Rubinisphaera italica: one gene and its partner. The protein of the gene in region 1 interacts with the protein of each later gene in a pairwise test. Links are inferred from orthologs where the notes say so. Each region holds a gene or a part of one and is shown on either strand. Other genes may lie near its edges. The genes, in order: Pan54_RS05080 and def.

The links.
Region 2: the proteins of Pan54_RS05080 (region 1) and def interact in binary tests that used the Escherichia coli proteins (3 or more experiments, as listed by UniProt). The link is inferred for Rubinisphaera italica from one-to-one orthologs.

What each region holds. Positions count from the first base shown.
Region 1 is NZ_SJPG01000001.1:1,320,000-1,326,623, forward strand. Bases 1,653-4,474 are described here. They hold Pan54_RS05080 (aspartate-semialdehyde dehydrogenase), read left to right. Parts: upstream 1,653-2,470; coding sequence 2,471-3,478; downstream 3,479-4,474. Other genes in these bases: Pan54_RS05075 (hypothetical protein), read left to right, coding at 1,653-1,793; Pan54_RS05085 (hypothetical protein), read left to right, coding at 3,683-4,474. In the rest of the region: Pan54_RS05070 (DUF1549 domain-containing protein), read right to left, coding at 1-359; more of Pan54_RS05075, read left to right, coding at 552-1,652; more of Pan54_RS05085, read left to right, coding at 4,475-4,588; Pan54_RS05090 (ATP-binding cassette domain-containing protein), read right to left, coding at 4,599-6,624.
Region 2 is NZ_SJPG01000001.1:5,187,856-5,194,498, forward strand. Bases 2,179-5,019 are described here. They hold def (peptide deformylase), read right to left. Parts: upstream 3,968-5,019; coding sequence 3,389-3,967; downstream 2,179-3,388. Other genes in these bases: fmt (methionyl-tRNA formyltransferase), read right to left, coding at 2,293-3,249; Pan54_RS19770 (glycine--tRNA ligase), read left to right, coding at 4,208-5,019. In the rest of the region: Pan54_RS19745 (ATP-binding protein), read right to left, coding at 1-38; Pan54_RS19750 (DciA family protein), read right to left, coding at 156-560; dnaN (DNA polymerase III subunit beta), read right to left, coding at 688-1,797; more of Pan54_RS19770, read left to right, coding at 5,020-5,869; Pan54_RS19775 (hypothetical protein), read right to left, coding at 5,880-6,179; Pan54_RS19780 (ISAs1 family transposase), read left to right, coding at 6,270-6,643. UniProt on the Escherichia coli protein: Removes the formyl group from the N-terminal Met of newly synthesized proteins. Requires at least a dipeptide for an efficient rate of reaction. N-terminal L-methionine is a prerequisite for activity but the enzyme has broad specificity at other positions.

The DNA of each region.
Region 1 (6,624 bases):
CGAGGGTCTTCGAGCATTTCCCGGCACCATTGTTGAAGTCGATCGGGGCGTTCGTCGGATTCGAAACGACGAAGTTCTTCCAGGGAGGGAATCGTGCCGTGCAGAGCCAGCGATAATCGGCGTAAGACAATCGGCTCCTCCGCTTGTGTCGCCTGCGATAAATTGGCTTCTTTCCAGTCATTCCTGAACCACTGATTCACCTGAGCAACACTCGAAGCAAGCTCCGCATTTTCTTGATGTTGTTCAGAATCATCGACGCGGGCATGAACAGGGGGAAACGCCGTTGAGAACACGATCAGCAGCAAGCCGAGCACGACTGCTGTTACAGGAAGATACACAGCTATTGATTTCCAACGCATCTGAGCAAATTCAATCGTATGGAGAATTTTAGAATTTGATAGTTAGCTACAGGAGTTACCTTGAAGAATGGCATGTCGGTTTCAGAAATCGATAAAACCATTGACAGTTTTGGCAGGTAATCATCTTGTAATCATTTGGGTACGATTGAGGTTCCTAATGATCATATTTCAAAATTGAAATCCCTGAATTTCATGGCTCAAGATGAAAATTCCAAGAATATGACTCAAAACGTTGTTTCCGATCCCATTTCGCAAGCCACTGTTATCGTGGAAGCGTCAGCTTTGACCTCGAACGAACATTCCCAGGTCGCGCAGGGATCCCAGAAAGAAAACCGATCTTGGATTAATAGGATCTGGATGGGATTATACTGGGGATTCTCGAGTCTATTTGGATTGGTAAGTCTGGTCATTGTACTGGCGATCCTGGCTGCCATTCCTGTCGTCAATCTGCTGGCACTGGGATATCTGCTGCAGGCGGAAGGAGAAGTCGCCCGCAGCGGAAAGATAACGCGGGGATTTCCGATGCTTAATCAAGCTCGCTTCATTGGAGGCTGCATAATGGGCATCTTCCTGTGCCTTATGCCGTTGAGGTATTTGGGGGACTTCACAAGTGATGCAATGTTAGTCGATCCCAATTCAGGGCTGACTCGCTTCCTGCGGATTCTCACATCTCTGGCAGCGATCGCGATCTTCCTGCATTTGCTTGGGGCGTTGGCTGCAGGGGGAAGGCTGGTACGTTTTTTCAGACCAATAAAAAATGCGCGCACTTTGCTTTCCGAACTTCGTTCGCGAACATTTTTTTCAGATCGTTCCGTGGCTGTTTCCGACTTTTTTCAAAGCTTGCAGCTCCGCAAAACTTTCTTTCTCGGCTTCTGGGGCGCAGTAGGGATTCTGATGTGGACACTCATTCCAACAGGCTTGTATGCCGTTGCTGATGCTCCCCAGGGGCCGCAAATTCTAATCACCCTGGCAGGTGGTATTTTGCTGACACTGGTTTGCAGTTGGGTCCCTGTTTTGCAGGCAGGCTATGCCTGTGAAGAACGCTTTTCGCTTTACACTCAACTGCAGCGAGGACGCCAGCTCTTTAGGAGAACTCCACTCTTGTGGACCCTGGCATTTCTATTGGGATATGCCCTGACGATTGTACTCTATCTGTTCAAAATTGTTGCTCCACCTCAGGATGCTCTATGGCTTTTGACGACAGTCTTCATTGCGATTATCTACCCGGCCCGCATCTATATCGGTTGGGTATATTCTCGGTCCTGTCGTAAAATGGATGAACCCTGGAGGGTTTGGCGCTGGTTTTGGAGTCTGGTCTCATTTGCGATTTGCGGGTTTTACGTGTTTATGCTCTTCTTTACTCGTAATATAGGCGCAAACGGAAAACTCGTTCTCTTTGAGCAACCGCTTCTATTGATCCCCTCTCCATTTTAGACCATTTCCAGGTTTTCCTTACCATTGCTTTGTATGCCCCGGCTGAACAAGTTATTCAAATTCTGATCATGCTGTTGTGAGTATAGTTTTGGAGAATATTGAATCTGATCTATGAAGCAGATACGCATGTGCATTTTTTTACTTATGTTGAATTTTTAAATTTTTGTATGAAAAGTTGATTTTGAAACGCAATAATTTGCAGACGAGCGAGTTCGGAGTGATAATGATCGAGCTTGGGGTGTGCGCTGGAATGAAGCTTTTAGCAATCGTATGGGCAAAGTGACATTGATTTTACGGAAGCCACCATTTTTTGCTTGTAGTCCATTGAACCTTTATTCGGAACTGTAAGAATAGACCTCTCCCACTTGGATTCGTGCTAGGGAGCCAATGACTGATCGATTAGATTTGCCAATGAGCGTCGGCAGATTAAACGGTCCCTCACTGAATCCCCTACCGAATAATAGTCACAAGCTGGATATTACCTGCTGGCAATATATCCATTTTGACTATGCAGTCTGCGAACGATACCGTGAACTTTCTGTCTGAAAGTGGACAGGACCTATCGGCCTCACCGCAGATATCTGACAAATCACTGAGACAATGTGATCAACGATATAATCTGCGGAAGTTCGAAATTTCCAAAAACGATGTGAGTCGCTCAATTAATGGAGAAATCTGTGTTCAAAACTGTTGCTGTCGTCGGTGCCTCCGGGGCTGTCGGTCGAATTATTCTGGAACTTCTCGAAGAAAGGGAATTTCCTGCGGAAACCTTTCGCTTTTTGTCGAGTGCCCGCTCAGCCGGAACGGACCTGGTATTCAAGAATCAGGATTATGTATTTGAAGAGTTGACGAAAGATTCTTTCAAAGGTGTCGATCTCGTCATTGCCTCGACTCCTGATGATACCGCTGCTGAATTTCTTCCCTATGCAGTTGAAGCCGGAGCGAAAGTCATTGATGAATCTGGCTACTGGCGGATGCACGAAGAAGTCGCGCTGGTCGTCCCTGAAATTAATCCGGAAGCCGCATTGAATGCCAAAGGCATAATCGCCAGTCCGAATTGCTCAACCACACAAATGGTTCTGGCGATGAAGCCGCTTTACGATATTTCTCCAATCCGTCGAGTGATTGTCAGTACTTACCAAGCCACGAGCGGAGCAGGGCTGGTAGGAACTGAAGACCTCATCCATTCTTCACAGGCACGTCTGCAAGGTGAAGAATACGACTACAAAGTCTTCAAACAGCCAATCGCTTTCAATGCGATTCCGCAAATCGGCAGCCACAAGCAGGATGGCTACACCAGCGAAGAAATGAAGATGGTCAACGAGACCCGCAAAATTCTCGGCGATCCAAATATTATGATCAACGCCACCTGTGTCCGTATTCCCGTCTGGAATTGTCACAGCGAAAGTATCACCATTGAAACGGAAACACCGATCAGCCCCGAGCAGGCCCGCGAAGCCTTCGCGGCTTTCCCGGGAATTGAAGTCATCGACGACTTGGAAACCGGTCAATACCCGATGCCTTACAACAGCGACGGCTCCGACGAAGTGTATGTCGGCCGCATCCGTAAGGATATTTCACATCCCAACGGACTCACCTTCTGGTGCGTGAGCGATAACCTCCGCAAAGGAGCCGCGACAAATGCGGTGCAGATCGCTGAGCTGCTAAATAAGCATTACAAATAAATTCGAACGATATCGTTATTAAAAGAGCCGCATTGAATTCCATTCAGTGTGGCTTTTTTCTTTGCGCTATTTCTTCTTTGATGTCAGAAGTTCAATCTCTCACAGATTAAACTGGATTTCTATTTGTGATGCATTACTTTGAAAGAATGGGATTCAACAACATTATTCGAGAATGCACAGAGGTTGATCATGAAGACGACGTCGATGTTTCAATTTAATAGTTCGAATAACAGAGTTCACTTCCCCTTATTTTTAATCTGTTTATTCACCTTTTCGACGTCCGTCACTTATGCAGATTCCTCCAGCGATAAAGCAAAAAGCCTGACTCAGGTTGTTCTCAAATTGAACGAAAAGATTGAGTCAGATTACTCCGTTCTGGAAATTCAACCGCTGACAATCACTCGGCTCCGATCAGCTTTGCAAACAGAGATCGATCAAATTGCAGAAAGCGATCTTCCAGAACGACATGAACTGGTCAAGTTGTTGCAAACCATGCTGGAAGAGGAGCAGGTGCCTGAGGATGCTTCATTCGGCGTTACGAAAATTTCAGGTTCCTATCCAAAAGATTCTCCAAAACATGGGCAAAGATGGCTCTCCATCAATTTCACACTTTCCGCACTAACCCCAAACGGAGCCAATGATTATCGATTGGTGGGACTGACCGATTTACTTCAGACTTATCGCATTATTCCTGGGGAACATGACAAAGCCAGCACGGAAAAGACAGCAGGAGAGAATTTTGGATCGGAAGATATAAAGAGCCATCGAATAGCTCAATCGAAGAAATCGACCGGATTTCTGGATGCGGGGGTCTGGTACAATTTCTATTTTGAGAAAGAGAACGATCTGCTCAAACGAGGTGGTATGACTGTCAACGCAGTCAAACTAATCTCAATTGATGAGGATCATTCGAATTGGGTGCAAATTCAATATCCTAAAGAAAGGGATGAGCATCTATCGATATTAAAGCCCGCTTCCATGGCTTTTGAAAACGAGGACCTCGAATTGAGTTTAGCATTAGAGGAGTGGGAAAAAACGATTACAGAATGGAACATTGTCTGGGTGAATCTGGATTATGTGGTCAGGATTACGAAAGTCGGTGACAAGTAAGTCTTCGACATCAAACATGATCGAGATATTGAGCTGTCAGTGATTCTGTGCAATCTCTGAACCCACTGGGTGATCCAGAATAAACGGCGGAACTCTCTCCCGTCTCCATATCAATCCCCAGATCGATCACCCAGTCAGCTGCCTGAATGATGCGAGAATCGTGTTCGATCACAATGACAGTATGTCCCTGTTCGACCAACCGCTTGAGAGATTGCAGCAGGGTTTCAATATCCCGGGGATGTAATCCGCTGGCGGGTTCATCGAACAGAAATAATTGATGCAGCCCGGATGTTGCATTGAGATACGAAGCGAGCTTGAGTCGCTGGGATTCTCCGCGAGAAAGCGTGGCGGTCGATTGTCCAAGTGTCAAATACCCGAGGCCGACATCTCGCAACAATTGCAGTTTGCGCAGAATGCTTTGATGGTTCCTGAAAAAGGCAAACGCCTCATCGGCTGTCATCGAGAGAACATCGTGGATGTTACGATTACGATAACTGACTTTCAGCGTCTCCGGCTGAAAACGGGAACCATGACATTCGGGGCAGGGAAGTGTCAGATTCGCCAGAAACTGCATGTCCATTTCAATGAAACCAAGACCTTCGCAATGTGAACAGCGCCCCCCACGGCTCGAATTGAAACTGAATCGCGAAGGGGTATAACCGCGTGCTTGTGCATCAACTGTTTCAGCAAACAGTTTGCGAATGTCATCAAAAACCTTGAGATATGTCGCTGGCGTGCTGCGTGATGATTTCGTCAACTGCGTTTCATTCATCAGCACACATTCGTCAATCGAGTCTGCTCCCGTAATACTCGCGACTTTTCCAGCAGGTCGGAAGGGATCGTTCTCGAATGTGACGGCTTCTTTCTGTTCGCCTCGATCTGCAATTTGCAGAGACAATGCAGGGTAAAGCGTTTCGCAGATCAGAGTAGATTTTCCGCTACCACAAACTCCGGTCACGGCCGTCAGTCGCTTGAGCGGAAATTGAACGTCCATTCCTTTGAGATTGTGACAATGAATATCAGTCAACTGCAGGAGATCTGGTTGATCATTGCTGAAATCGGAATTGTTCGAATCCTCTTTCTCCTGAAATTCTTTCTTGATTTGCTGCAGGTAAGGCTCGACTGTTCCCTGATAAGTTATCGTGCCCCCTTCTTTCCCAGCGGCTGGTCCCAGTTCAATCACACTATCTGCTTTGGCAAGAATATCGCTGTGATGTTCAATCGTCAGGACTGTATTGCCATGCTCAACTAACTGACGGAGAAACTTGACAACGGGAAGCCGATCAGCTGGATGCAGTCCGTTAGTTGGTTCATCAAACAGATAAAGAGTGTTCACGAAATCGTTATTCAACGCTGACATCAGCACAACCCGCTGAAATTCTCCTTGCGATAATGTGCGAATCAATCTATTGAGTTGTAGTGAGCCTAAACCGAGTTCGAGCAGGAGAGCAATCCTCTTCTGCAGAACAGTTCGCAGTGACTGAGAGATTGAAGAACTCAGGGAACCAATTCGATTTAAATTCTCGTTGAGCTCCTGCAACGTGAAATTTTGAATTTCTGCATAAGTCAAAGGACTGTTTGACGTTGAATCAGCTGGGAGAAATCTGGCCAGTCGAGCCACTTCTCTTAATCCTGATCCCTCGCACCCCTCGCACAAATGTGTCGATTTATTTGTCACCTGGATTCCACGTCCAGAACATTCAGCACATGCACCTATGGGAGAAGTCGGCCGAAACAATTGAGGTTCGAGTTCCGGATAAATCGTGCCACACTGGGGACATTCCGGCTCGCTGGAAAAGAAATATCCTTGCCATTCGCGATCACGTTCATCGGAAATCGGGATGCGATACTGAATTCCTGCAACTACTTCTTCTGCCAGAATTAGACAACGCCCCTGTCCGATATTGAGAGCCTGTTCCACACTCTCTGCGGTTCGAGAATTCTCGGTCTTCTCGGATTTGAGGCGATCCACAATCACCAGGAAACTGGCCGTTTTTTTGCTTTTCGAGGTTGTCCCGGAAAAGTCCAGAAAGCGA
Region 2 (6,643 bases), 3.9 Mb from region 1 along the record:
GTCTCTGATACTCGAACATTATCGGTTGTGTATTTCATGAGTGTCTTCAATTCGATTGAAACTCAAACTCTGATTTCATAGCCCGATACGTCAGGTGTGAATGGCTTGCGTGCCCCTCGCTGACGCTTCGGGTTAAGATTGTCGCAACTTTTTCATCATGGCTTGCTGCCCAATCGGGCATTCAAACGGAATTTGACGTTTTTGACATCCATATCCGGTCGTTGTTTTTTGATGGTATTCAGAATGTTTCGTCTGTGAAAACTGGCCAGTTCGCTCATCAGGACCGAGTCGGCTACTTCGACCAGCAGAATTCGGTTTCTGAGGGAAATGATTTTTGTTCGTTGGGCGATATCTTCTTCGACACAACTGAACCAGAGTTGAGTCAACTCGCGTGACTCGAGGACCCGACCAATTTTCCGACTGGCGATCACTTCCTGAATCGAGGTAGCCAGAACTCGTGGACCTCCACCACGAACATGCAGTTCCTGGCGACGTCGCAGCATCACTTCTTTGATCTGCTCGGCTGCTTCGGGATCAAGTTTTCGAGAGCGTTCCTTCACTAACTCGTACCCTGATTATTTGATTGATGGATTAACATTTTACAAGCACGAAGCGCAAGCGAGTGTGTTTCATTCAGGCTCGATTGGACTCACTCGCTTGCGCATCGTGCTTGTACTTTCAATTCGATTACGCGTCTCTTGCCAAAGGCATGATGACGTATTTGTATTCTTCGCCACAGCGGAAGACGGCTGGGTCTTCGCCGCCGATCAAGCCGAGGTTGACGGTTGTTTCCGGTTCCAGAACTCGAAGGAACTCGGCGACAAATCGGGGATCGAACATGATAGCCAGTTCTTCGCCGTCGTAATCGATTGGTAACTCGACTTTGGATTGTCCAATATCGGCTGCCTGGGATTTCAAGGTGACCAGTCCCGAAGAGAAAACGAAATCGACGCCGCGGCTTTCGTCGCTGGTCACAATCTGAGACTGACGAACCAGGTTGTGAAACGGACCACTCACAAGATCGATATTGACGGGGGTTTCGCTGGGTAACACATCGCGGAAGTTCGGAAAGCGGCCTTCGACAAGACGGGTGTAAATCATGCAGCCACCGCTACGGATGACGACATCGTTATCACCGGGTGCGATCAGAATTTCAGAATCATCCCCTTCGATACTGCGTTCGAGCAGGGTCATTGCTTTGCGTGGCAAGACAACCGATTTGGTTTCCGAGACATCGCCCTGAACTCCGCTCATCGAATGCATCACTGCCAGACGACGGCTATCGGTCGCAGCCAGAACGATTTGAGTTGGCGACAACTCCATGAATATTCCACCGAGAGCGTAGCGTGTACTTTCATCGTCGGCCGCGAAGGCAACCCGTTTGATCGCTTGTCGCAAGGCCAGGCCGGAAATCGCATAGCAGTTTTCGGCATTGAAGGGAGCAACATCGGGGAATTCGCGAGGATCTTCGACAGGCAATCGGAACTCACTCTGCCCCGCGTGAATTTCGAGCATCTCTTCAGAGACGTCCAGAATCACTTCTTCGGACATCACTTCCCGCAGAATTTGCGTGAGCCTCGCGGTTGGCAGCAGAACTTCTCCGGTCGATTCTGTTTCGACTTCGGGAATTTGGTATCGCATACCGATTTCGGTATCGGTTCCCATCAACACTGCTGAACCGGTTTCCACCACAAGTTTGGTATTTTTGAGGATATCTTTCGGCGTTCGAGACGGGACAACTCCCGCGACCGTTTGCAAAGCTGAAGCCAGCACATCCCGTTTGAATTTCAGTTGCATCGTGTGGTGTTTTCTTAGCTAAAAATCAAGCGTTTAATGAATCCAATTTGATGATCCATTGTACTCAATTTTCAGCGAAAACGGAACCATCAAAGCCTTCTGAGACAGGCTCCGATCAACAAAGTTCTGAGGTTCTCTCAAAGAAGAAAATGAGTGTTGAGCAATTCCAAGTTTCCCACATTTTCCATGAGGGTCATTCCTCTTCTCTTTAAAGAAATTAAAATTTCAGTAACAGTATTAAAAGAGAGGGTGAAAAAAGTGGATAAGTAGAAAAAGAAAATATGTAAGTTGTTAAATTTAATAGACTTAAGAAAATATAAGGGCTCAAAGTCCTTGTAGAAAACCTGTAATTTCAATGTGGACTGAGTCAGCGGAAACGTGGAGTAATCGGATAGTTATCCACAGAGGGAATTTCGCAACAATTCAAGAGTCGAGTTAAGCTCATTTCAATAACGATAGGATAACAAGTTTTCGACATCGAATTTCCGATACGAATCAACTCTGGGAACCGAACCAGTCTCCAGATGAGAGGGGTCTTCCGCACAGAAATTCTTCGGAAGACATCATTTTTTTCCCGGCAGGCTGCATGGTTTTGACTTCAATTACACCATCTCCAGTCGAAACGAGAAAACGATTGTCAGAATTGATGATGATTTTCCCGGGAGAACTTGGTTTCAGCGAATGATCAGCCATAACTTCATTGATAACAACACGTTCGGGGGATTTCCCTTCGCGATGTAAAAACGTATAGGAATTCGGCCAGGGTTGCATCGCGCGAATGTGGCAATCGATTTCCCGGCTGGTTTTTGACCAGTCGATTTCGCCTTCTGCTTTGCTGATTTTCGGCGATTTTGTCGCCAGAGAATCATCCTGCACAAGTGGCTGAGCGGTCCCAGATTCCAGTAATTGGAGTGTTTGGAGAAAGGCGTCTGCTCCAACGATCGCCAGTCGATCGTGAAGTTTACCAGAGGTCTCCCGGGGCCCGATGGGGGATTCAATTTTCACAATCATGGGACCGGCATCGAGTTTGGGAACGATCTGGAAGACCGTCACGCCGGAGACATCATCTCCTTTCCAGATGGCATACTGAATCGGGGCGGCTCCGCGATGTCTCGGCAGAAGCGACGCATGCAGGTTATACATGCCGAGCCGAGGGACATTGATGACGTCCGCTTTGAGGATCTGTCCGTAAGCGGCGACGAGCACGACATCGGGCCGAAGGGATTGCAATTTGCGGATGGAATCGGGGGTATTGATGGAATCTGGCTGCAGAACCGGAATGTTCTGTTCGAGCGCAAACTCTTTGAGAGGATGGGGATGCGGCTTTCCACGCGGGTTCACACGATCTGGCTGTGTGATCAGTGCCGAGACCCGATGTTCGGACTCGACGACTGCTCGAAACCCGGGCAAAGCAAATTCTCCGGTCGCCATCATGACTACATTCAACGACACGGCTCAATCCTTTAAGTAGGGTACGCTGTGCGTACCAATGTTGGCTATTTACAAGCACGAAGCGCAAGCGAGTGTGTCAAATCAGCCGTAATTAAACACACTCGCTTGCGCTTCGTGCTTGTATTAATTGATTACAAAATCACGTTCCCGCGGCTAACTTCTTCAATTCCTTAAGGAGTTCGGCATCAGAAGGAGTTTTCTCGCGGGCCTGGGCATCTCGAAACTGGGCTTCGAAATCGTCGACGACTGCTGCGACTTTTTCCCGTTCATCTTTGGTCATCCGGTCTATAAACAGAACGCCATCGATATGATCATTCTCGTGCTGGACCGCTCGGGAGGCGAGGTCATCGAGATCGTAACTGAGCAGTTGCCCCTTTAAATTGTAGGCTTCGACCGTAATTTCCTTGGAGCGCTCGACAGGACCATATAATTCCGGAAAACTGAGGCAGCCTTCTTCGCCAGTCACCTGGCCACGTCGTTTTTTGATGTTCGGATTAATGAAGACGATTTCTTCGTCTTTCTGGTCGGCATCGGCTGTGAGATTGATGATGAACAGCTGGTAAGGCAATGCAACCTGATTGGCGGCCAGGCCGATGCCGTTGGCTGCGTACATCAGCTCGAACATTTCTTCGACGGTTTTCCGCAATTTCGCATCAATTGAGCGGACGGGAGTCGACTTGAAATGGAGAGCCGGGTGGGGGTAAAGAACAATTTCCATAAAATTCACTCAAAACAGTGCATCAAAATATCGGTTTTGATGTCAGTATAGTCTTCCGAGCAGTTGATTTGAAACGAGCCGAACGGGGGAGCAAGTTGAATAGTCACGACCGCATTGCTTGTGCTATTGTTACGAAATACAGACACTCGGCTCGCCTGTGTAAATAAGTAAGTCGATTTCGTCAGGCGGTGCCTGACCTACGACCGAGATTTCTTACCTGAAAATAAAAAAGAAGTGACGATGAGTCAGACCGAAGAAAACACGATGGACCAGATCGTTGGCTTGTGTAAGCGACGAGGATTTTTGTTTCAGTCTTCCGAGATTTACGGAGGGGTAAACGGATTCTGGGATTATGGTCCACTCGGCACCGAGTTGAAGCGCAATGTTCGCGATGCCTGGTGGAAAGATATGGTCGGTGCTCACGACGAATTTTCCACCCTGCCGAATGCAACGAAACCGTTTTCGATGGTCGGGCTGGAATCGTCGATTATTATGCATCCGCAGGTCTGGAAGGTTTCCGGACATTACGATCTGTTCCACGATCACATGGTCGATTGCACCGAAACGAATAAGCGATATCGGTTCGATCATGTTCAGGGTCGTTGGGCTGAAGCGGAGAAGAAGACCAAGTCTGATGATGGAACCGAAACATCTTCGACGGTCAAGGCGTTCATCACAACAATCGCTCAGGCGGATGAGACTCAGGATGCGTTGGTCGCTCAGGCGTTGAAATTCTTTGGACTCAAAGGGAAGTACAAAGATAAGATCAACTGGACGAGTGAGTTGCTCAGCCTCGAAAAGATTGATCAGCTTTCCGAAGCCGTCGCTCCCGATGCCTCTAAAGCGGGAACATTTACCGAGCCACGTGAGTTCAATCTGATGTTCAAAACGACGCTCGGAGCGTTGGGTGGTGAAGACGATGCCGCTTTTCTGCGACCGGAGACGGCTCAAGGGATGTTCGTCAACTTCAAGAATGTGGTCGATAGCAGCCGGGTGAAAATTCCGTTCGGAATTTGCCAGATCGGCAAAAGTTTCCGCAATGAAATCACGCCGCGAAACTTCACGTTCCGTTCCCGCGAATTTGAGCAGATGGAAATCGAGTTCTTCTGCTATCCGGGAGAATCGTCCGAGTGGTACACCTACTGGCGAAACCGACGTTACAACTGGTACACCTCACTCGGCATCAGTCCCGACAATCTCATTCTGCGTGAGCATCACAAAGAAGAGCTGGCCCACTATTCGGTCGGAACAGCCGACATCGAATATGCCTTCCCGTTCCTGCCTCAGGGAGAGTACGGCGAACTCGAAGGGGTCGCTCATCGTGGCGACTTCGATTTGCGTTCGCACATGGAAGGCAAACTCGATAAAGATTTGAATGTTCAACTGAATGAGCATGACCAGCCGAAGTATCGGGGCAGCGGCAAAGATCTGTCGTACTTCGATGATCAATCCCGCGAACGATTCATTCCGCATGTGATTGAACCCTCAGCCGGAGCCGACCGGGCGACCCTCGCATTCCTGTGCGAAGCCTACACCGTCGACGAAGCACCCGATGATAAAGGGAAAATGCAGAGCCGAACGCTGCTCAAGTTCCACCCGCGTCTCGCCCCAATCAAAGCGGCTGTCTTCCCTCTTATCAAAAAAGAAGGGATGCCGGAAGCGGCTGCGGGCATCTATCGCGAACTGCGAGAAGCGGGCATCAATTCGACCTTCGACCAGCAGGGAGCCATTGGCCGCCGCTATCGACGACAGGATGAAATCGGCACACCGTATTGTATTACAGTCGATGGCCAGACCGCCGAGGATCAAACGGTGACTATCCGCGACCGCGATTCTCTGGAACAGGTTCGTGTGCCTCTGAATAAGGTGACTGAAGAGATTCAGGGGCGATTGAAGGGTTGATAAAAAAAGTTTAAAAATCTATAGGTGATGTATACTCGGTAAAATTTAGTTGTTCTGTTATAAGTTTGAAGTTGTCCATTTTACCAATCTTAAAGGGTTTCATTTTGTCGAGTCTGTTTTCCTCAAATAAAACTATTCCTAATTCAACTTTTGATTTTGCCACCCATAATTGTTTTTCGTAAGATGACAAACTGCTATTTTGAATAACTTTTTCCGCTTCTGCATTTAGATCATTTCCTCTAGTTAATTCTCCGACGCGATATTCATCCTGAGCCCAAGCAGACCCAGGGCAATCGCATGAGAATGGCACTGGAAATGCATCTTACCAGTTTCAGTGTTTGAGGCCACGAGGGTCTCGTTATGCGCAGGGACTTTTGCAACTTCGACCGAGGTATTTGCAATGTTTTCCAATCCGTTGTCATTTTTACTTTTCTTTGAAGACCTGGCTGATCCACGAGAGGACTACAAAGTTACCCATTCGCTCAGCGATATGATTTTCCTGGCTCTCTGCGGGGCGGTTGCCAATTGCGATCATTGGACGGAGATTGAAATCTATGCACGCAATCATCTCAAATTCCTCAAGAAATATGTTTCGCTCAAAAACGGAGTTCCCTCACATGATACGTTCAGTCGAGTCTTTTCACGACTCGATCCGGTCGCATTCTCGGAATGCTTGATCAAGTGGGTGGATTCCCTGCAAAGTGATCTCGCCAGCCAGGGCGTGCATCTGGATGGTAAAGTTCTCAGGCGGAGTTTCGACAAAGCTGCTGGCAA